Regions from separate parts of the Acetivibrio cellulolyticus CD2 genome, predicted to be linked through region 3. Evidence: riboswitches for the same ligand, from Rfam matches in the RefSeq annotation. Region 3 holds a riboswitch; each other region holds the start of a gene.
The links. A riboswitch is a leader RNA that binds a small molecule or an ion and turns the genes downstream of it on or off. The one in region 3 is predicted to bind cobalamin.

Region 1: another riboswitch for cobalamin. It lies ahead of ACECE_RS0211045 (ABC transporter substrate-binding protein); the one in region 3 lies ahead of ACECE_RS0217450 (anaerobic ribonucleoside triphosphate reductase).
Region 2: another riboswitch for cobalamin. It lies ahead of ACECE_RS0225890 (ribonucleoside triphosphate reductase); the one in region 3 lies ahead of ACECE_RS0217450 (anaerobic ribonucleoside triphosphate reductase).

What each region holds. Positions count from the first base shown of each region.
Region 1 is NZ_JH556653.1:2,055,365-2,058,650, forward strand. It holds gene ACECE_RS0211040 (FecCD family ABC transporter permease) at 1-539, opposite strand, end outside; gene ACECE_RS0211045 (ABC transporter substrate-binding protein) at 544-1,503, opposite strand; cobalamin riboswitch at 1,617-1,796, opposite strand; gene ACECE_RS0211055 (polysaccharide deacetylase family protein) at 1,919-3,286, opposite strand, start outside.
Region 2 is NZ_JH556659.1:1,332,700-1,335,985, forward strand. It holds gene ACECE_RS0225885 (homocysteine S-methyltransferase family protein) at 1-1,167, shown strand, start outside; cobalamin riboswitch at 1,440-1,628, shown strand; gene ACECE_RS0225890 (ribonucleoside triphosphate reductase) at 1,832-3,286, shown strand, end outside.
Region 3 is NZ_JH556658.1:367,104-370,389, reverse strand. It holds gene ACECE_RS0217450 (anaerobic ribonucleoside triphosphate reductase) at 1-1,337, opposite strand, end outside; cobalamin riboswitch at 1,491-1,673, opposite strand; gene ACECE_RS0217445 (sigma-70 RNA polymerase sigma factor region 4 domain-containing protein) at 1,759-2,187, opposite strand; gene ACECE_RS0217440 (hypothetical protein) at 2,510-3,085, opposite strand.

The sequences.
Region 1 (3,286 bases), on a different contig from region 3:
TCTTCCCTGTTCAGCGAAGATATTATTGTAAGCATTGCATTTACAAATAGTGTAAACACCATTCCTGTAAGAATAATAGTATTCGTTTCCATATTTCTATCCACACCAGCAGCAAATCCCATAGCACCTAAAACGGTCAGCAAGCCGCAAATCAGCCCAACTGTCGGAAGAGTGAAAAGCCCAAGCATAGGAATCGTAATGCCTGTTATCATGACAATACCTGCACCAAGGGCAGCACCTGATGAAACACCCAGCGTGTATGATGAAGCAAGTGGATTTTTTAGTGTTGATTGCATTATAGCACCACTGACCGCCAAAGCTGCACCTACCCCAAATGCCATCAGCACTCTTGGAATACGTATATCCCAAATAATAGATGCTGTGATTTTATCGATATTAACAGCCCCACTTGCACCTAACACCTTATTTGTAATTACCGCAAGAATTTCATAAAATGGAATCATAGCGCTGCCTATGGCAACACCCAATATGCAAATAATAATACTTACTACTAATGCTAAAATTATCTTTAATTTCATATTCTTAATATTTGTCGGGATATATTGCCTTTGCAATTTCCTTCATAGCCTTTACGATATTTTGATTTGGCAGCGAACTTGCAGAATTGTCAATGTAATAAACATCTCCGTTCTTCAATGCCTTCATGTTTTCCCATCCTTTTCTTGCCTTAATTTCTTTAACTGGTTCCTTCATATAATTTACATTCGTCAGAATAATATCCGGGTTTTTAGAAACAACAGCTTCGTTGCTCACACTTATCCAGCTTTTCTGATCTGCAAATACATTTTTTGCTCCAACAAGTTCTATAATCTCATTTAAGAAAACTTCCGAACCAAAGCTGTACATATTTGGATCGGCTGCTATTTCAAAATAAACAGTCTTTTTATTATCAATGCTCTTACCCACTTGTGCTATGTTAGCTATTTCCATTTCCATGTTTTCAATTATTTCCTTACCTTTTGCAGAAGTTCCAGTCGCATCTGCGATGAACTTTATATCCGATTTGATTGCCTCAATTGAATTGCTCGTAGGAATTACTACAACACACAAACCTGCATCCTTTAATGCCTTGAACGGTTCTTTTGTACTATCAACCTCACTCATTCCGGAAGTCAAAACCATATCTGGTTTTAAGCTCATCATTTTTTCCAGATCCGGTGCCATCATATCAAATTCAGAAATTCCCTCTTTCAACCCACTGATACCTTTTGCATTTTTATCTATAGCGATTATTTTATCACCTAGTCCAAGTTCTACAATTGTTTCAGTGATGGCCGGTGCCATCGAAATAATTCTATTTACATTCTTCGGAACTACTATATCGTTTCCTGCCGGATCCTTTGTCGGCAAAGTACCGGAAGCGTTGGCAACATTACTTTCCGGCTCAGTTACATTTCTATCTGGAGTATTTGGGTTTTTGCTGCATGATATAAAGCTAAATGCCAAAACAGCAGCTGTTAATAACAATAATATTTTTTTCATTTTTCATTTTTCCTTTCAACACAAAAATTAAACCTCCTGACCAAAGATCAAGAGGTTATGGATATACTAATTTAAATAGCAACACGCCAGCACCCCCTATCGCTCGTAGAGAAATTTGTGCAATGAAATAGGCAGGTCTTCTGACTTAGGTTCAACGATACTGAAGCCTTCCCAGTTTCCCAGTGGCATCTTTTCCAGCATCTCCCCTTTACAGCGGCGGGACCGTACAGGACTTTCACCTGTTTCCCTTTTAATTCGGCTATCAAACCGAAACCAATTATCATCATATTCAACTTTCATAAGCATAACATTTTATAAACAATAATTCAATCCAAAAAATACAGATTATTTCAAAATGCAAGAGCTAGTTCCGATATTCAAAAATAAAGTAAATCATCTAAATTTATTAAAAAAATTATTTATCACTCTCTTTAGCAATCATTTCAACCAGCTTTTCACCGGAAATGTCTTCAGAGACATCTATGCGATTTAAACCATAAAGAGTATAAGGATTGCCCTTTTGAATTTTGCTTACTTTATTGCCAATAACCACAGTGGCTCTATAGCCTAAATCTTTATAAATCTGCTCTGATAAAATGTTGGACAAGCCATATGGATAAGTAAAAACTGTTGGACTTATTTTTAAATTTTCTTCCATACTTTTTACTTCCATTTCATTATCCTTCACAAGAACATTGCAGTAATCTTTAGTAGTTTCATTAGATATTATATCACTACCTCTTCGAGGATACTTATCGGTACTCTCATGCAAATTATAGCTGTGGCTTTGAATATCTATCACACCGGATTGTAACATTTCAAGGGCTTCCTGGTAATTAAAATGTGGTAAAATAGGTTCATTGGAATTTATTCTCTTGTCTCTCCCAACTGACCAACCAATAATGCTTATTGTTGCTTTCATATTTAGTTCCTTAAGAATAGGAAAAGCATAGTCATAGTTACTTTTATAACCATCATCAAAAGTTATTGCAATAGGCTTTTCCGGTAATTTTGCAACTCCATCAACGTATGATATCAAATCTTTGACAAATATAGCTGTATATCCTGCTCTTTTTATTTCCTCCATGTCATTTCTAAATTTTGAAATAGAAACAGTTGCTGAGTTTTTAGACTCATTATCCTTTACAATGTGATGATACATAAGAATAGGAACCTTAACCGTTTCAGTATTTTTTTCAGATAATAAACAGCTTGTAAAGCCATTATTGGGTGTTAGGATTTTGTTGCACAATTCATTAGCATTGTCCTTTGTCATATAAACTCCAAAGTTTTCAGGATAATAAATATCTTTATCATTAAAGATTTTACCCAGCATCATCTGACCTGCTAGATTTCTGAAGTGAACAGAATCATAGAAATAGCGGGGATCCTTACTAATTTCATTATAGCCAGAGAAATTCCAAAAATCAGTTATTCTACTCAGTCTAATCCAGTAATCCTTTACTTTTTCGAGGTTAAATGCATGAAGCTCTGAATCATAGTTAGGAGAGCTTATCACTTTTAAATTAATATCTTTTGCTTTACAATAGTCACTAATCCTTTGAATTGATTCCAAGCATTTATCTGCCTTACTGGTCTGAAATTTATCATAATTTCTGAAAGAGTTGCTTCCAATTTGACTTATATAGTCATTAATATTTGGGATATTTTCAGTATCCCTTTTCGTCTTGTTATAAACACCTGTCTGAGGCAAAAAAACATCATATTTATTGGGCTTATCCATTAAATCTCTTGATATATAAGCTTGTATTTTTTCAAAACT
Region 2 (3,286 bases), on a different contig from region 3:
TCTGCTGAAAAAGCAAAATTGGAAAAGCTATTGCCTGTAGCTGCAAAGTATGGAGCTATGTTTATCCTTCTTCCGTTAAGTGATGAAGGAGTACCTGCAACTGCCGAGGAAAGATATGAGGTTATTAACAGGGTATATGATATAGCTTCGAAGTATGGATATGGAAAGAACGATATAGTAGTGGATGGTCTCGTTATGACGGTTTCTTCGGATCAGAAGGCTGCCATTGAGACTTTAAAGGTAATAGATTGGTGTACGAACACTTTCGGATGCGGTACTATTTTAGGCCTTTCAAATGTATCATTTGGCTTACCGGAAAGGAACTGGGTAAACAGTGCTTTTCTTGCTATGGCGATGGGAAGAGGACTAACAATGGCTATAATGAACCCTTCAAGTGATATTCTTATGAGTATCAAAATGGCGGGAGACGTTCTTACGGCAAAAGACAAAAACAGCTTAAGATATATTGAGTATTTCGGCAAAAGTTCTCAAACCAAACCTGCTGAAGCTGTAAAAAAGGCAGAACAAAGCTCAAATCAGAAGATTTACGAGGCTGTTGTAAGAGGAGACAGGGAAAATGTAAGAGCTTATATAGAAGCAGGACTAAAAGAAGGACTAGAACCTTCATATGTGGTAGATAGTTGCTTGATTCCGGCTATCACTCATGTTGGTGACCTCTATGACAAAAAGGAATATTTTTTACCACAGCTTATTCAAAGTGCTGAGACTATGAAGGAAGCTTTCGGATATATTGAGCCTATGCTTAAGAAAGACTGCAATGGAGAAAATGCTAAAGCCGGAATTGTTATTGCAACTGTTAAGGGTGATATACACGACATTGGTAAGAACATTGTAGGGTTGATGTTAAAGAACTATGGATTTGAAGTTTATGACCTTGGAAAGGACGTTACAGCTGAAGACATAATAAGTGCTGCAAAAGAGAAAAATGTACGTATAATCGGGTTATCAGCTCTGATGACTACAACAATGATGGAGATGAAAACAGTAATAGAACTGGCTAAAAAAGAAGGCTTAAGTACAAAGTTTATGGTGGGTGGAGCTGTTGTAACCGACAGCTTTGCGAAAGAAATAGGGGCGGACGGCTATTCGGAAGATGCTTATAGTGCTGTAAAGCTTGCCAATAAACTTTTGGAATGCAATAAATAATTCTGTTGAATTCTTGGTAAAGACATATTTTTTCTATATTGAACGCACAAAAAGTTTACATCAGAAATTGTGCGTTCAATATTTTACTCCTTGCTTTTTGATTTTGGAATAATTCTTGCTTTCTTCAATGAATAAAAATCTATGGGGCATTTAGCCCCTATCGATTTTAGGACATTTGTTTCGCAAATTCCTTGAATAAAAAATATAATTTTTCAAAAAATAATTTCAAACGTTGACACTATATATTGTGTGTGGTAAAATTAGCTATAACAAAATATAGTTAAAACATAGGTGACCAAAAACATTTGGTTGAAAAGGGAAGCAGGTGAGATTCCTGTGCGGTCCCGCCGCTGTAATGAGGAGTTGTTTCATTGATACCACTGGTTGAGCAACATTAACTGGGAAGGGATGAAACACCGATGATTCTAAGTCAGAAGACCTGCCTTTGTACCACGCCTTTAACTCTACGGATGATAGGGGGTGTATGGATTCGATTTTCAAATTGGCCTTAATCAAGGCTTTTCAAGTTTTCATATCTTATTATCTATTTTGGGGATAAAAGCGTATTTTTGTGAAACCAGTATCATTTAGTACACTTGATTTCATTGTGTTTAATATAAATTGTCCCAGCTACACCAGAAAAATAAAAATAGGAGATGTTCTAATGATTAAAACAATTATTAAAAGGAACGGAAGAGAAGAAAAATTTCAGCCGGAGAAAATTACATGGGCAATTTTCAAGGCTGCATCAGCATGTGGAGGAGACGATTTTACTAAAGCGGAAGGCATTTGCAGGCAGGTTATGGATTTGGCTGAGCTTACATATAAAGATACGACACCAACAGTAGAAGAAATACAGGATACTGTTGAGAAGGTTTTAATAGAAAACGGTCATGCTAAAACAGCGAAGGCTTTTATATTATACAGGGAAAAGAGAAAAAGTGCCAGGGATCTTAATGCTCTTGTAGGAGCAACAATAGATATGTTTTCGGACTATCTTGGAGACAGGGATTGGAATATAAAAGAGAATGCCAATACCCAGAAAAGTGTCAATGGCCTTAATAACTATGTAAGAGAGACCTTTACCAAAAAGTACTGGCTGCATGAGATATACCCTTCTGAAGTCCGGGAAGCACACGAAAATGGTGACTGCCATATTCATGATCTGGGCTTTTTCGGTCCGTATTGTGCCGGGTGGGACTTAAGACAGCTTTTACTTGATGGATTCGGCGGGGTTGAAGGAAAAGTAGAGAGCAAACCGGCCAAGCATCTAAGGTCGTTTTTAGGCCAAATCGTAAACTCGACTTTCACTACACAGGGTGAAACAGCCGGGGCTCAAGCATGGTCCAGCATTGATACGTATTGTGCGCCATTTATACGTTATGATAATATGACCTATGATCAGGTAAGACAGTGCCTTCAAGAATTTATATTTAATATAAATGTTCCTACAAGAGTAGGGTTTCAGTGTCCTTTTTCCAATTTGACCTTTGATATAACTGTGCCATCCACACTCAAAGATGAACCGGTTATAATTGGAGGAAGTTACATGGATGAAAGTTACAAGGATTTTCAGAAGGAAATGGACATTTTCAACAGGGCATTTTGTGATGTAATGTTAGAGGGAGATTCAAAGGGCAGAGTATTTACTTTCCCGATTCCTACTATTAATATCACAAAAAGTTTTGACTGGAACAATCCTGTAGTTGATGAATTTATGAAAATAACTTGCAAATACGGCATTCCTTACTTTGCAAATTATGTAAATTCGGATCTTTCTCCGGAAGATGCTGTTTCAATGTGCTGCCGTCTGAGACTTGATACGACTGAACTGAGGAAAAGGGGCGGAGGTTTGTTTGGAAGTAATCCGCTTACAGGTTCGGTAGGAGTCTTTACAATAAACCTTGCTAGAATCGGATACCTTTCAAAGTCAGAAAGTGAGTTTAAAGCAAGGCTATGGAAGATTGCAAATATAGGAAAGACATCTTTGGAGATTAAAAGAAAAATTATAGAACAGCAATCGGAAAAAGGCTTGTACCCTTATTCCACGCATTATTTAAGACATGTTAAGCAAAGAACAGATGAATTTTGGTACAACCATTTCAATACAATCGGTATT
Region 3 (3,286 bases):
TCTGTTTCTGGATGCCCAGGTTTGTAATATTTCAGGTTGAAAGGTGCGTCAATAAAGGAGAAATTGGGAAAAAGCCTTTTAGCACTGACCCTACATGCTAATTTAAATAAATCGTAGTTAGGCTCGCCTGGATTGTAATTTATGCCTTCTTTGACCTTAAATATGTGAATAGGAAAAATAGGTGTCTCTCCATTTCCAAGTCCTGCTTCTGTTGCCAACAGCAGATTTTTAATCACCAGCCTACCTTCGGGGGATGTATCCATACCATAGTTAATTGAGCTGAAGGGTATCTGTGCTCCTGCCCTGCTGTGCATGGTATTGAGGTTATGCACAAAAGCCTCCATCGCTTGGTATGTACTCCTGTCAGTCTCTATTTCGGCACTCTCGACAGCAAAGGAATGTGCCTTTTTAATTATATCCTCATCTTTGACCAGCTCGGCCAGCAATTCAGCTTCATACTCACTATATTTCTCAAGATTGCTTATCGAAGGAACCATACCATGCCTTTCCTTGATAGTTTCACATATGGTTCTCACCTTTTTAGCAGCATCATCAATGTTTGCAAGAAGTCTAAGTGCTTTCGCAAGGTTTTGCCTGTAAAGCTTAATGTATGTTTTTGATACTCCAGGGGCCATATTGTAATCAAAATTCGGTATGCTTTGGCCTCCATGCTGGTCATTCTGGTTTGACTGTATTGCTATGCAGGCAAGGGCAGAATAACTCTGAATGTCGTTTGGCTCCCTCAAATACCCATGCCCAGTACAAAATCCATTTTGAAACAGCTTATCTATATCAATCTGGCAGCAGGTTGTGGTCAACGTCAAAAAGTCCATGTCATGAATATGTATATCTCCCTCTTTATGTGCCAAAGAATGCTCGGGCTTGAGCACATACATTTCATAAAACTGCTTTGCACCCTCAGAACCGTACTTAAGCATCGTTCCCATGGCAGTATCTCCGTCTATGTTTGCATTTTCACGCTTCATATCATTATCTTTTGCTTCCTTGAAGGTTAAGTCCTCATAAATCTTCATAAGGCGGGTATTCATTTCGCGGACACGAGTCCTATCTGCCCTATATAGGATAAACGCCTTTGCAGTACGGACGTGGCCAGTATCTATCAGAACTTTCTCAACTGAATCCTGGATTTCCTCCACAGAAGGAACCTTTTTATCCATTTCCTTTTCAATAGAATCAACAACTTTTTCTGCTAGCGAGAGTGCAGATTCATAATCATGTCCTCCTGTGGCACTTGCAGCTTTGAATATAGCATTGGCAATCTTCTCAATATTAAATGGCACTTCTCTTCCATCGCGTTTTTTTATTTTTGTTATCATATATACCCATCCTTCTTTCTAATCTACGTTTAATGTTTTTGCCTCTTTCATTTTCTTCGAAAGAGCTGAATATTAAAGCCTCCAGACAAAGTGTCAAGAGGCTATCGATACATAATTTATTTTTAGCTTCTTACCCCCCTATCGTCCGTAGAGTTGCAGTGCATAATACAGGCAGGTCTTCTGACTCTGGTTCATAGAATTTCCACTCCTTCCCGGATAACTCCAGTGGACTCTGTGAAAATTCTCCCCATTACAGCGGCGGGACCGTACAGGATTTTCACCTGTTTCTCTTTTAAGCCGTACTTTATGTACAGCACCAGTATCACTTCAATATTTTGTTGTTTAAATATTATCATATACAATATATTGTGTCAATTTGCAATTTAAAATATCTAATTCCTCATTATTCTATCTGTGGTAATTATTTAGTGCCCATATATTTTCTAAGCTTCTTTAAAATACTTTCTTTTCTACTATTTATCGTCATCACCGGAATACCGATCTCTCTTGAAAATTGGCGTTGACTTTTGCCCATATAAAATAAGTTGATTATTAACCCTATTTCCTCCTTATTAAGAAGCTCCAGGCTTTTTCTCAGTTTTTCTATCATTACCTTTGTAACTACAGAATCACATACATTTTCTCTAGTGCTGTCTTTAAGCAGCTCTTCTCCTAAAACATCTTCATAAACATTATCAAACTGCGAATATAAGAACTTTCCGTGTGCTAAATCCCGTTCTTCTAAATATCGCTCTCTCCTTTGCATTTTGTAGTACTCTTTATAGATTTCCTCCGACACTTCTTCTACAATTTGGCCTACTCTTAAATAAAACTTCTTTTCATTATCCATCTTAAAACCTCCAAAATTTTGTCTCGATAGCTGATAAACAAAACTTGGAAATCACGGATAATGGTTGTTGTATGGCTCCCATCTTTTCATATTGCCGACTCCTGATTTCAGGCATAAAAAAAGACCGGAAGTGAAATCAATCGCATCCAGCCTCATTTGCCACATATTTACTTTGAATTAATGCATAAAAAAATCCCCAAACCCTTATAGAATTTGAGGATAGTTGATACTGTTCAATTTATAACACAATCCACCAGCATAGCCAGTATATCAGCTTGTATATTTGAAATCAGTAGGAATAGGCTCGGGGCATAGTTGGGATTTAGTCGGGGTTTGAGGATTGATAGAAAAAGCTTGGAATACCTTCAACTTCTTGACCATCAATTATTCCTTTCATTGCTGGAATGGTATAGCCCCATAAACAAATTGCAAAAAGGTCAATAGCTTCTCTTTTTTTATCATAATAAGTGCTCCGCTCCATATGTAATAGTTCCAACATTTCTTGCTCCGAATACTTAATAACAGTCATGTACTGTTTAACCAGTATTTCATGATACAGTTTGCCATTATCAGGATACTGAAATATTTTACTCATTGCAGAATCTATTATTGATATCAGCCAATGTGTTTCAAAAAAAGAGTATACCTTTTGATTAAACTTATCCCTTTCAATTTCAGGTGCAAAATTTTCAAGATACTCCAATGCCTGTTCTAAATTTTTGCTATAGTAGCATGCAGCATTTTCAGATACTTGATTAAACCGATTTTGAGTAGACCAAACAACAGGACGATATATTTCTAAAAGTAATTTTGTTTTATGTAAAACTGTCGACCGGTCAATATTTAAGTCGCTGTAAAAAAGTGTACATTGCCTCATTACTTTACTTTCTTTTCGCATAGTTTACCTCCATGAATTTACCTATTAACATTTGTTTTATTAAAATGATTTATTTTCTTCTTTTAAATCTTCAACATTTTAATTTAAGCTCCAAACCACTTTTGAATATACTTTAAGAAGTTCTTTGGCATTACGATACGCTTTGCCATCTAGTTTTCAAGCTGATATGTTCCACATACTTCAGCTATCATATTATTCACT